DNA from 3 places in the Arthrobacter sp. B0316-1-20 genome. Region 3 is predicted to be linked to each of the others. Evidence: riboswitches for the same ligand, from Rfam matches in the RefSeq annotation. Region 3 holds a riboswitch; each other region holds the start of a gene.

Region 1 (3,264 bases), on a different contig from region 3:
CTGCGGCCGGCGGGGCCCTGGGCATCCCGGGGCTGTACGTCACCGGCGACCCGGGCGGAATCGACGAGGCCGCGCAGAAGGGCTCGCTCTCGCTCTCGCTGGGCACGGGCTGGGCCAAGTCGCTCTCCTTCACCACGGGGCAGTGCCCGGTGATGAAGTACCACCGCGGCCTGATGATGGCCATCCTGCACGACAGGGTGCAGATAGCGAAGGCCGTGAACGCCACGGCCATCCCCTTGGAGGACGCGCCGAAGGGCTATGCGGAGTTCGACGCCGGTGCCGCCACAAAGTACGTGCTCAACCCCAACGGTTACATCAGCTAGGCCCCGCGACGGGGCCTTGAACCTAGGAGCAAACATGGACACCGTCACCTTGGAAGACGCCCGCCGGGTCATTGCCGCCGCCGAGGCCAAAGCCGCCGACATCGGCCAGCCGATGAACATCGCCGTCGCCGATGCGGGCGGGAACCTGGTCTCGCACGTGCGGATGGACGGGGCGTGGCTGGGCAGCATCGACATCTCGATCAACAAGGCCTTCACCTCGCGGGCGTTCGACATCCAGACCAAGGACCTGGGCGACAACTCGCAGCCGGGCAATCAGTTCTACGGCATCCATGCCAGCAACCACGGCCGCATCATGATCTTCGCCGGCGGCATCCCGCTCTCCCGCGACGGCCAGGTGGTCGGTTCGATCGGCGTCAGCGGCGGCTCCGGAGAGCAGGACCAGTCGGTGGCGGAGGCTGGAGCGGCGGCACTCTAGTTTTGGCTCCGGAGCCGGTCAACACCTGATTATCGGCACCGGGCCGCGGACCCGGGTCCGGGTCAGCGCCTGATCGTCGGGACCGGGCCGCCGGCCGGGATTCGGCGTCTGCTCGCCGGGTTTGGCCTGCTGCGCCAGCCGGCCTGACCGGTACGCGGCTACATCCGGATGCCTGCCCCCTGCTTGTTGCGTTCATCACGGCAGGCCTTCACCGCGTCCGCAGTCTGCGCCGCCACGATTCACTGCGCACTTCCCCGAGAGCAGCACTGCGAAGGCTTGGTGCGCGCCGGGCCGCCAATGCTAACTGGAGGCTGCCCGGCGGAGGCGTTACTCCCGGGCGGGGGTCCGATAACGGCCGGGGAACGGCGTGTAACCTCCGAACACTCCCGGCGCGGGGCCCGGATAACGGCCCGGGAACGGCGTGTAACCTCCGAACACTCCCCGGCGTGTAACTTCCGCTCACTCCCCGGCGCGGGGGCTCCACTAACGGCCCGGGAACGGCGTGCAACCTCCGATCACTCCCCGGCGCGGGGCTCCGCTAACGGCCAAGCAGCGCCGCGAATCCCAGGCGGATGCACACTCCGCCCAATTAAAGGAATCACCTTAAACGGAGGAACTTCTGGTGACAAGGAACACGGATAACGAATTTGTAACGCCGCGTGTCGCTCCGGTAATTTTGAATTTGTTCCTATCTATCTAGGTAGGCATCCGGTCCGCCCGTCTAACCCTGCCAGCGGACCGCAAGAATCGAGCTTTTCATCGAAGGCAGGGGCGGAGGAACCACTTACGGTGCTTGGGGGCACCTCGGGGTGAAGTCCTCACCGGCACAGTCGCACTCTGAAATCCGACTGCCGGCAGGACCGAGTGAACTCTCGCTCGAATCCGACAGCTAACTTCGCAGGCGCAAGAGAGGAAACCCTGTGAACAACCCTGTGCGCGGTCGTCGCCGTTCCGACACCCCCACGAATGCCCTGTCCAAGATCTCGCGTTCCGCCCTGGCGAAGATCACCCGTTCCAGCGAGGGCTCCCCTGCCCGCCGCGAAGGGGAAGCATCCCCGGCGGCCTACTCCCTCGCCCGCAAGACCGGCCTGGCTGCCGTTGCCGCCGGCATCTTGGCCGCGGCAGTGGTCCCGGTGGCCCAAGCCGGCGGCACTACCGACGTTGGTTCCGACCGCGCCTCCGAGCAAAGCCCCGTGCAGATTCAGGCGGCCCAGGAGGCCGAAATCCGCTTTGACCGGGCCAAGGTAGCCAGCAAGGCTACGCCGGAGGAAGCCCAGGTTGCCGCCGAGGCCGCCGAAAAGAAGAAGGCCGACGAAAAGGCGGCGGCCGCCAAGAAGGCCGAGGCCGAGAAGAAGGCGAAGGCCGAAGCTGCGGCCAAGAAGGCTGCAGCGGAGAAGAAGGCAAAGGCCACGGCCGCAGCCAAGAAGGCCGCCGCAGCCAAGGCGAAGACCGTCGGCTTTGCCACCGGCAAGCTGGCCGCTCCGATCCCGAACATGAACCAGACCTCCGGCTTCGGCTACCGCCAGAACCCGATCACCGGTGCTGCAGGCGAGCTGCACACCGGCATTGACTACGCCATGGCGTGCGGCACCCCTGTCCACGCGGCCGACGGCGGCAAGGTCGTCGAGGCCGGCTGGCAGGTCGGCGGCGGCGGCAACCGCATCGTGGTTCAGCACGGCAGCGGCCTGAAGACAACCTACAACCACCTGCAGTCGATCGGCGTTTCGCTGGGCCAGAAGGTGGCCAAGGGCCAGTCCATCGGCCAGCTGGGCACCACCGGCAACTCCACCGGCTGCCACCTGCACTTCGAGGTTGTCAAGGACGGTCAACTGGTGGATCCGGCCGGCTGGCTCTAACCCACCCTTGACGACGGCGGAGCTTCCGCCACCGACGACGGCGATGCCCACACGGCATCGCCGTCGTCGTTAAGGGCCGGTCAGGCGAAGGGCCTCGACGCCCGGTCCAGGGCGGCAACTTCGTCGGCGGTCAACTCCACGTCCGTGGCGGCCATCAGCTCCGGCAGCTGTTCGGGCGTCCGGGCGCTGGCCAGCGGAGCGGTAATGCCGGGCTTGGTCAGCAGCCAGGCGAGCGCGGTTGTCGTGAGGGAGATGCCGCGCGACTGGGCGACGGTCTCCAACGCGTCGACGACCGCGAAGCCCTCCATCGTGAGGTAATCACGGAGCATGCCGCCGCGCGGGCTGCTGTCGGCGTCATCCGTCGAGTGGTACTTGCCGGACAGGAAACCGGCGGCCAGCGAGTAGTACGGGAACACCGAGAGGTTGTGTTCGCGGGCCAACGGAGCATAGCCCTGTTCGTAGTCTTTGCGGGCCACCAGGTTGTAGTGCGGCTGCAGCGCGACCGGCAGCGCAAAACCGTTCTGCTGGGCGATGTTCATCCACTCGGCGATCCGCTCGGGAGACAGGTTGGACAAACCGATCTGGCGGACCTTGCCCTCCCTCACCAGGGCGTCGAACGCGGCGGCCGCCTCAATCAACGGGGTGCCCT
Region 2 (3,264 bases), on a different contig from region 3:
TAACAGCGCCTGGATCCCCGCCGCGATGCCCGCTGCCGGGCCGGAGAACGGCGGGTCCTCCCGGGTGAGCGTCAGCCGCAGCGGCTGCGGGACCAGCGTGCGGCGGAAAGCTTCCACTTCCTCGGACAGGTCATCCGGGCCGACGACGGAGATCCGCCGGGCCCCGCAAACGGCCTCCAGCGTGCGGCGCAACAGGGTGGACCCCTCGAGCCGCAACAATGCCTTGGGGCTGCCGCCCAGACGCGAGGACCGGCCGCCGGCCAGCACGACGGCGTCGAAAAGTGGAGCGGTCACGCGGCGGTATGGGTGTCGAGGAACTGGCTCCAGGCCGGGGCGGGACGGTCCAGGTCGCGGATCCGCCAGCGGGCGCCGCTGGGCGGCCGGGGCGTGAAGCGCAGGCTCCAGCCCATTTGGGCCAGCGTGCGGTCGCCCTTGGCGTTGTTGCAGCGCAGGCAGCAGGCCACCAGATTCTCCCAACTGTCTTCTCCCCCGCGGGACCGGGGCTTGACGTGGTCCACCGTGGTTGCTGTCTTCCCGCAGTAGGCGCAGAGGTGGTTGTCGCGGCGCAGGACGCCGCGGCGGGTCACCGCGGTGTCCTTGTTGTACGGCATCTTAATGTAGCGGTTGAGCAGGATGACCGAGGGGCGGCCCAGTATGTCGTTGGGGCCGACGACGGGGTCCCCGTCTTCGGCAATCACGCTGGCTTTGCCGGTGAGCACAAGAAGCAGCGCCCGGCGGAAGGTGACAACCGCCAGGGGTTCGTAACCAGCATTCAGAACGAGTGTGCGCATGCACATTCCTCTAGGTCTGGCCAACCCGACCGGTGCTTCAGATCCCGGTCCGGGACTGGATTTTCTGCACTGACAGTCAAAGAGTATGACGGCGAGTGCGTTCCGCGCTAACTTTTTCGCCTCCCGTGGGCCGTCGGAATGACGCCGCGGGCGGTCCGGCGGCGTCGGGCGAGCGGTCCGGCGGCGCGGCGGCGGGCACCCGCGGGGCCCACCTTGGGCCGTGGCGAGGCCGGACCGCGCAGGCGTCTGGCCTCCCGACAACGCCGCCGGCCCCGGTGCGCGCGCTGGGCGTGCACCGGGGCCGGCGGGACGGTCGCTGTGGACCGGGAAGGCTGTTGCTAGTTGACGCGGATGGCTACGTAGCCGGATCCGACGTCCGCACTGGCCAGTGCGGTGGTGTAACCGGTCCAGCCGCCGTGGATGGCCTGGCCGTTGCCCACGTAGATGGCGATGTGCGCAACGCCTGCTCCGCCGTCGGAGTAGTAGAGCAGATCGCCCGGCTGCGGGGTGGACACCTGGGTGCCGTAGCTGAAGAACTGTGCGGGTGCGAGGTCGCCCACCGAGAAACCGGCGGCGCGCAGGGCCTTCTCCACCATGGCGGTGCAGTCCTGCGAGATGCCGATCTGGCCGTACGCGGAGGACACCAGCGTGGAGGCCACGCCGCTGGCGGACGCTTCGGCCTTCGCCGGCGCTGCCTTGGCTGCGGGAGCCGCGGCGGCTGCCTTGACCTCGACCGCGGGAGCGGCGGCGTGGACGGCGCCCTGTGCGGTGTCTGCGGCCTCCTCGACGACCGGGGCCACTTCCTCGGCCACGGCTTCGACGACAGGCTCGGGCTCCGGGGCCGGAGTGGACTTGATGGCGGGACGCGAGAAGGTCAGCTCGACGGCACTCGAAGCCTGGACGGTGTCCACCTGCACGCGGCTGGGTACGGACACCGTGGATGCGGTGCGTTCGATGGAGGTTGACTGCGCGGGGACCGCGGCGGTCAGGGCCAGTCCGGACGCGGCAGCGATTACGGCTGCCGAGCGACCCATGGATCCGGCATTGGACGAGACGGCTTTGGAAATCGTCTCCAGCGGGTTGGTGCGGACGGAAACGGCGCGGTGGCGCCCCGTAGCGGTGTCATTGAACACGTTAAAGGCCTCTCCCAATGCCTGCGAGGTGAGCTGTCGGATTCGGATGGGAGTGCATCCGGCCGCAGCCCTCCCCGGCAATGCCTGAGAGTGCTGTCGACTTAACCCCAAGGGTTCCTGTACGGAACCCGAAATTGGTTCCCCCGCCTCTGCCCGCGAAGTTTTTTGCGAACGGACTCCGGACGGTGGCAGAGCTCGGCAATCCACCCGGAGGTCCCAGCCGTTTGGCAACTGGCACGCGTTAGAGCGTATACGATCAATCACGCATTGTCACATTCTGATCACGGCGTGGTGATGTTTTGATTACGACAGCCCTCGGAGTCCTGCTGCCAGACGGTTCCGGGACGGGGCTGGTACGAAGGGTGCGCCTTCCGTCTCGGGGCTGCGCGCACGTTCCAAGCGCCGTTGTCGCGCGGGTCTTCCACGCGCGGCTCCGGGGCCCGGCTTCGCGCACGGGTCTTCCGCGCGCCGACCGGCCCCCTTCTTCGCGCCACTCCTGGGCAGGTCTGCCGCGCGCTGTTTCCGCGCCCCGTTTCCGTCCAGGTCCTCCGCGCGCCGTGTCCGCGCACCGATTCCACCCAGGCCCTCCGCGCGCCTTGTTAACGCTCGCAGCGCGCCCCGAAGGACGCGCCGCGAGAGGGCCGTGACAGGAAGTGCTTAGCCTGCCGGACGGATGAAGACCGGGCCGGAGCCGATGTAGGCGCTGCCCAGAACAGTACTGTAGCCCGCCCATCCGCCGTGGACCGCCTGGCCGTTGCCGACGTAGATGGCCACGTGGGCCACGCCGGCACCGCCGTTGGCGTAGTAGATGATGTCGCCGGGCTGCGGGGTGGCCACCTGCGTTCCGTAGGCAAAGAACTGCGCCGGGGCGAGGTCGCCCACCGCGAAGCCTGCCGCGCGCAGGGCGTTCTCGACCAGGGCCGTGCAGTCCTGGGCGACGCCGATCTGTCCGTAGGCGGCCGCGACGATGGCGCCGGCGGCTCCGCTGGCGGCAGCCTCGCCGGCCTTCTTGACAGTCTTGGTTTCGTTCGACCCGGCGTCGTTGCCGGTCGTGGGGTTGATTTCGTTGGAGACGGCCTGGACAACCGGCTCCGGCGCGGGGGTGGAGGTGATCCCCGCGCGTTCGAAGGTCAGCTTCACGGCTGCGGAGGCCTGCACGGCTTCCACCTGCACGCGGGCCGGGGCCTCGACCCCTCGGTCAGCGCTGACAGCCTGGGCCGGGATGGTACCGGTCAGAACCAAGCCGGTAGCGGCGGCGATCACGGCACCCTGACGTCCCATGGTTCCCGCATTCGCGGACACAGCCTTGGAAATCGTCTCAAGCGGGCTCGTGCGGACGG
Region 3 (3,264 bases):
GGTCAGCCCCATCACCGGTTACGCCGGAGAACTGCACACCGGCCAGGACTACGGAGCCCCCTGCGGCACGCCGGTCCACGCCGCGGCCGGCGGCACCGTCGTCGAGGCCGGGTTCCAGGTCGGCGGTGGCGGCAACCGGATCGTGGTGGACCACGGCAACGGCCTGGAGACCACGTACAACCACCTGAGCACCATCGACACAACGGTGGGCGCCACCGTGGCGCGTGGAGAAGTTCTGGGTGAAAGCGGCACCACCGGAGCGTCAACCGGCTGCCATTTGCACTTCGAAGTAATGGTCAACGGCAAGCTGGTGGACCCCACCGGCTGGCTCTGATTGACACGCCGTAACCGGAATGTGACTCAGTCGCCAAACTGTTATAAGGTTTCACCTGTGCCTGGCATCAACTGCCAGGCACCTTCGGGCGGAATGCCGAACTCTGCCGTCGCCCGAAGTTCGTTCGCACCGAATCGCATGGCAGAGGCGGGGGAACCACTTCCCGGACATCGCAGGATGTCCTTGGGGTAAAGCCGATCAGGCCCGGGCCACCAGCCCGGAAACCGGCCGGCCGGATGAACTCCCATCCGAACCCGACAGCTCACCTCGCAGGCATTTGGGAGAGGTACAACCGTGTCCAAGAGCATTACTGCGGGCCGCCACCGTGCGACCCCTGTCCGCACCAGCCCGCTTGAGACGATTTCCAAGGCTGTTTCCGCAAACGCCGGAACTGTTGGACGCCAGGGTGCCGTCTTCGCCGCTGCTACCGGCATCGTTCTGACCGGTGCCATTCCGGCTCAGGCCGTCAGCGCCGACCGCAGCGTCGACGCCCCGGCCCGCGTTCAGGTGGAAGCCGTGCAGGCTTCGGCGGCCGTGAAACTGACCTTCGAACGTGCAGGGATCACTTCCACCCCGGCACCGCAGACCGTGGTCCAGGCCGTCTCGAACGAGATCAACCCAACGACCGGCAACGACGCCGCATCGGACAAGGGCAAGTCCAGCAAGAAGAGCGGCGAAGCTGCCGCCAGCGGAGCGGCCGGCGCCATCGTCGCTGCCGCGTACGGCCAGATCGGTGTGGGTCAGGACTGCACCGCACTGGTCGAGAACGCGCTGCGCGCGGCCGGCTTCTCGGTCGGCGACCTCGCCCCGGCACAGTTCTTCGCCTACGGCACCCAGGTTTCCACCCCGCAGCCGGGCGACATCATCTACTACGCCAACGGCGGCGCCGGCGTGGCCCACGTGGCCATCTACGTTGGCAACGGCCAGGCCGTCCACGGCGGCTGGGCCGGTTACAGCACCGTGCTGGGCAGCGCCTACATCGGCTCCGGTCCGGTGTTCATCCGTCCGGCAGGCTAAGAGACTTCCTGACGCCCCTTTTATATGGGGTGTACCGCGGCGCGCCTTTCGGGGCGCGCCGTCGGTCCTTAAGCGCTCCCGGTTTCGGTGCGTCCCGGGCAACCTCCGTAACCTAAAGATCACCGTTCCGTGATCAGAACGTGACAATGCCCGCCGCATCGTATACGCTGTTACTCGTTCCAGCTGCCAGACGGCTGGTACCTCCGGGTGGATTGCCGAGCTCTGCCACCATCCGGGGTTCGTTCGCAAAAACTTCGCGGGCAGAGGCGGGGGAACCAAATTCGGGTTCCGTACAGGAACCCTTGGGGTTAAGTCGTAGGACTCTCAGGCATTTGCCGGGGGAGGACTGCGGCCGGGTGCACTCCCATCCGAATCCGACAGCTCACCTCGCAGGCATTGGGAGAGGCCTTTAACGTGTTCAATAACACCGCCACGGGGCGCCACCGCGCCGTTTCCGTCCGCACTAACCCGCTGGAGACGATTTCCAAAGCCGTCTCCTCCAATGCCGGATCCATGGGGCGCTCCGCAGCCGTTATTGCTGCCGCCTCCGGATTGGCCCTGACCGCCGGCATCCCCGCGCAGTCAGCCACCATCGAACGCACCGCGTCCACCGTGTCCGTCCCCAGCCGCGTGCAGGTGGACACGGTCCAGGCTTCCAGTGCTGTCGAACTGACCTTCTCGCGCCCCGACATCACGTCGACTCCGGCCCCTAAGCCGGAGCCAGTGGTCCAAGCCGTGGCCCAGGAAGTGGAGCCGGTTGTCGAGCAAGCGGCAGACGCAGCACAGACTGCCGTCCAGCAAGCCGCCCCGGCAGCCGCGCCGGCAGCCGTAGCGAAGCCCGCAGCCGCCAAGCCCGCAGCCGCCAAGGACGCCGCGCCCGCCACCGCCTCCGCCAGTGGCGTGGCCTCCACCCTGGTCTCCTCCGCTTACGGCCAGATCGGTATTTCGCAGGACTGCACCGCCATGGTGGAGAAGGCCCTGCGCGCCGCCGGTAAGTCGGTGGGCGACCTCGCCCCCGCGCAGTTCCTTAGCTACGGAACACAGGTTTCCACCCCGCAGCCGGGCGACCTGCTCTACTACTCCGACGGCGGCGCCGGTGTTGCGCACATCGCCATCTACGTGGGCAACGGCCAGGCCGTCCACGGCGGCTGGACCGGTTACACCACCGCGTTGGCCAGCGCTGATGTGGGATCCGGCTACGTCGCCATCCGCGTCAACTAAGCTTCGGCCTTTCCGGTCTGCTAGACCGTCCGCCGGCCCCGGTACACGCCCAGCGTGCACCGGGGCCGGCGGCGTTTTTGGCCTAACGGCAACCGCCCGCCGGATACGCCGACGATCCAAGAACAGCCGGTGAACAGTGGCTGCTCCGGTCGAAACTGCCCACCAACAGCGAAAAAAGTTAGCGCAGAACGTATCGACCGTCATACCCTTTGACTGTTAGTGCAGAAAATCCAGTCCCTGACCGGAACTGAAACGCCGGTCGGGTTGGCCACACCTAGAGGAATGTGCATGCGCACACTCGTTCTGAATGCTGGATACGAACCGCTGGCGGTCGTCACCTTCCGCCGGGCGCTGCTGCTTGTGCTCACCGGTAAGGCCAGCGTGATCGCGGAGGACGGTGATCCCGTCGTCGGGCCGAACGACATCCTGGGCCGCCCTTCGGTGATCCTGCTCAACCGGTACATTAAGATTCCGTACAATCAGGACACCGCCGTGACCCGCCGCGGAGTGCTGCGCCGGGACAACCACCTGTGCGCGTACTGCGGCAAGACGGCCACGACGGTGGACCATGTCAGGCCGCGCTCGCGCGGAGGCGCGGACAGTTGGGAGAATCTGGTGGCCTGCTGCCTGCGCTGCAATAACGCCAAGGGCGATCGCACACTGGCCCAGATGGGCTGGAGCCTTCGGTTCAC

What was found. A riboswitch is a leader RNA that binds a small molecule or an ion and turns the genes downstream of it on or off. The one in region 3 is predicted to bind cyclic di-AMP.
Region 1: it holds a riboswitch for cyclic di-AMP, as region 3 does, so the genes downstream of both, AC5RW2_RS00500 (M23 family metallopeptidase) here and AC5RW2_RS13215 (NlpC/P60 family protein) in region 3, are expected to answer to the same signal.
Region 2: it holds a riboswitch for cyclic di-AMP, as region 3 does, so the genes downstream of both, AC5RW2_RS00275 (NlpC/P60 family protein) here and AC5RW2_RS13215 (NlpC/P60 family protein) in region 3, are expected to answer to the same signal.

Annotation. Positions count from the first base shown of each region.
Region 1 covers NZ_JBNHHC010000001.1:108,302-111,565, reverse strand. The annotation lists gene fdhA (formaldehyde dehydrogenase, glutathione-independent) at 1-323, shown strand, start outside; gene AC5RW2_RS00505 (GlcG/HbpS family heme-binding protein) at 358-759, shown strand; cyclic di-AMP (ydaO/yuaA leader) riboswitch at 1,500-1,676, shown strand; gene AC5RW2_RS00500 (M23 family metallopeptidase) at 1,680-2,615, shown strand; gene AC5RW2_RS00495 (aldo/keto reductase) at 2,696-3,264, opposite strand, start outside.
Region 2 covers NZ_JBNHHC010000001.1:51,344-54,607, reverse strand. The annotation lists gene mobA (molybdenum cofactor guanylyltransferase) at 1-294, opposite strand, end outside; gene AC5RW2_RS00280 (HNH endonuclease) at 291-791, opposite strand; gene AC5RW2_RS00275 (NlpC/P60 family protein) at 1,130-1,924, opposite strand; cyclic di-AMP (ydaO/yuaA leader) riboswitch at 1,929-2,097, opposite strand; gene AC5RW2_RS00270 (NlpC/P60 family protein) at 2,582-3,264, opposite strand, start outside.
Region 3 covers NZ_JBNHHC010000007.1:29,339-32,602, forward strand. The annotation lists gene AC5RW2_RS13205 (M23 family metallopeptidase) at 1-334, shown strand, start outside; cyclic di-AMP (ydaO/yuaA leader) riboswitch at 452-625, shown strand; gene AC5RW2_RS13210 (NlpC/P60 family protein) at 629-1,351, shown strand; cyclic di-AMP (ydaO/yuaA leader) riboswitch at 1,586-1,761, shown strand; gene AC5RW2_RS13215 (NlpC/P60 family protein) at 1,766-2,572, shown strand; gene AC5RW2_RS13220 (HNH endonuclease) at 2,861-3,264, shown strand, end outside.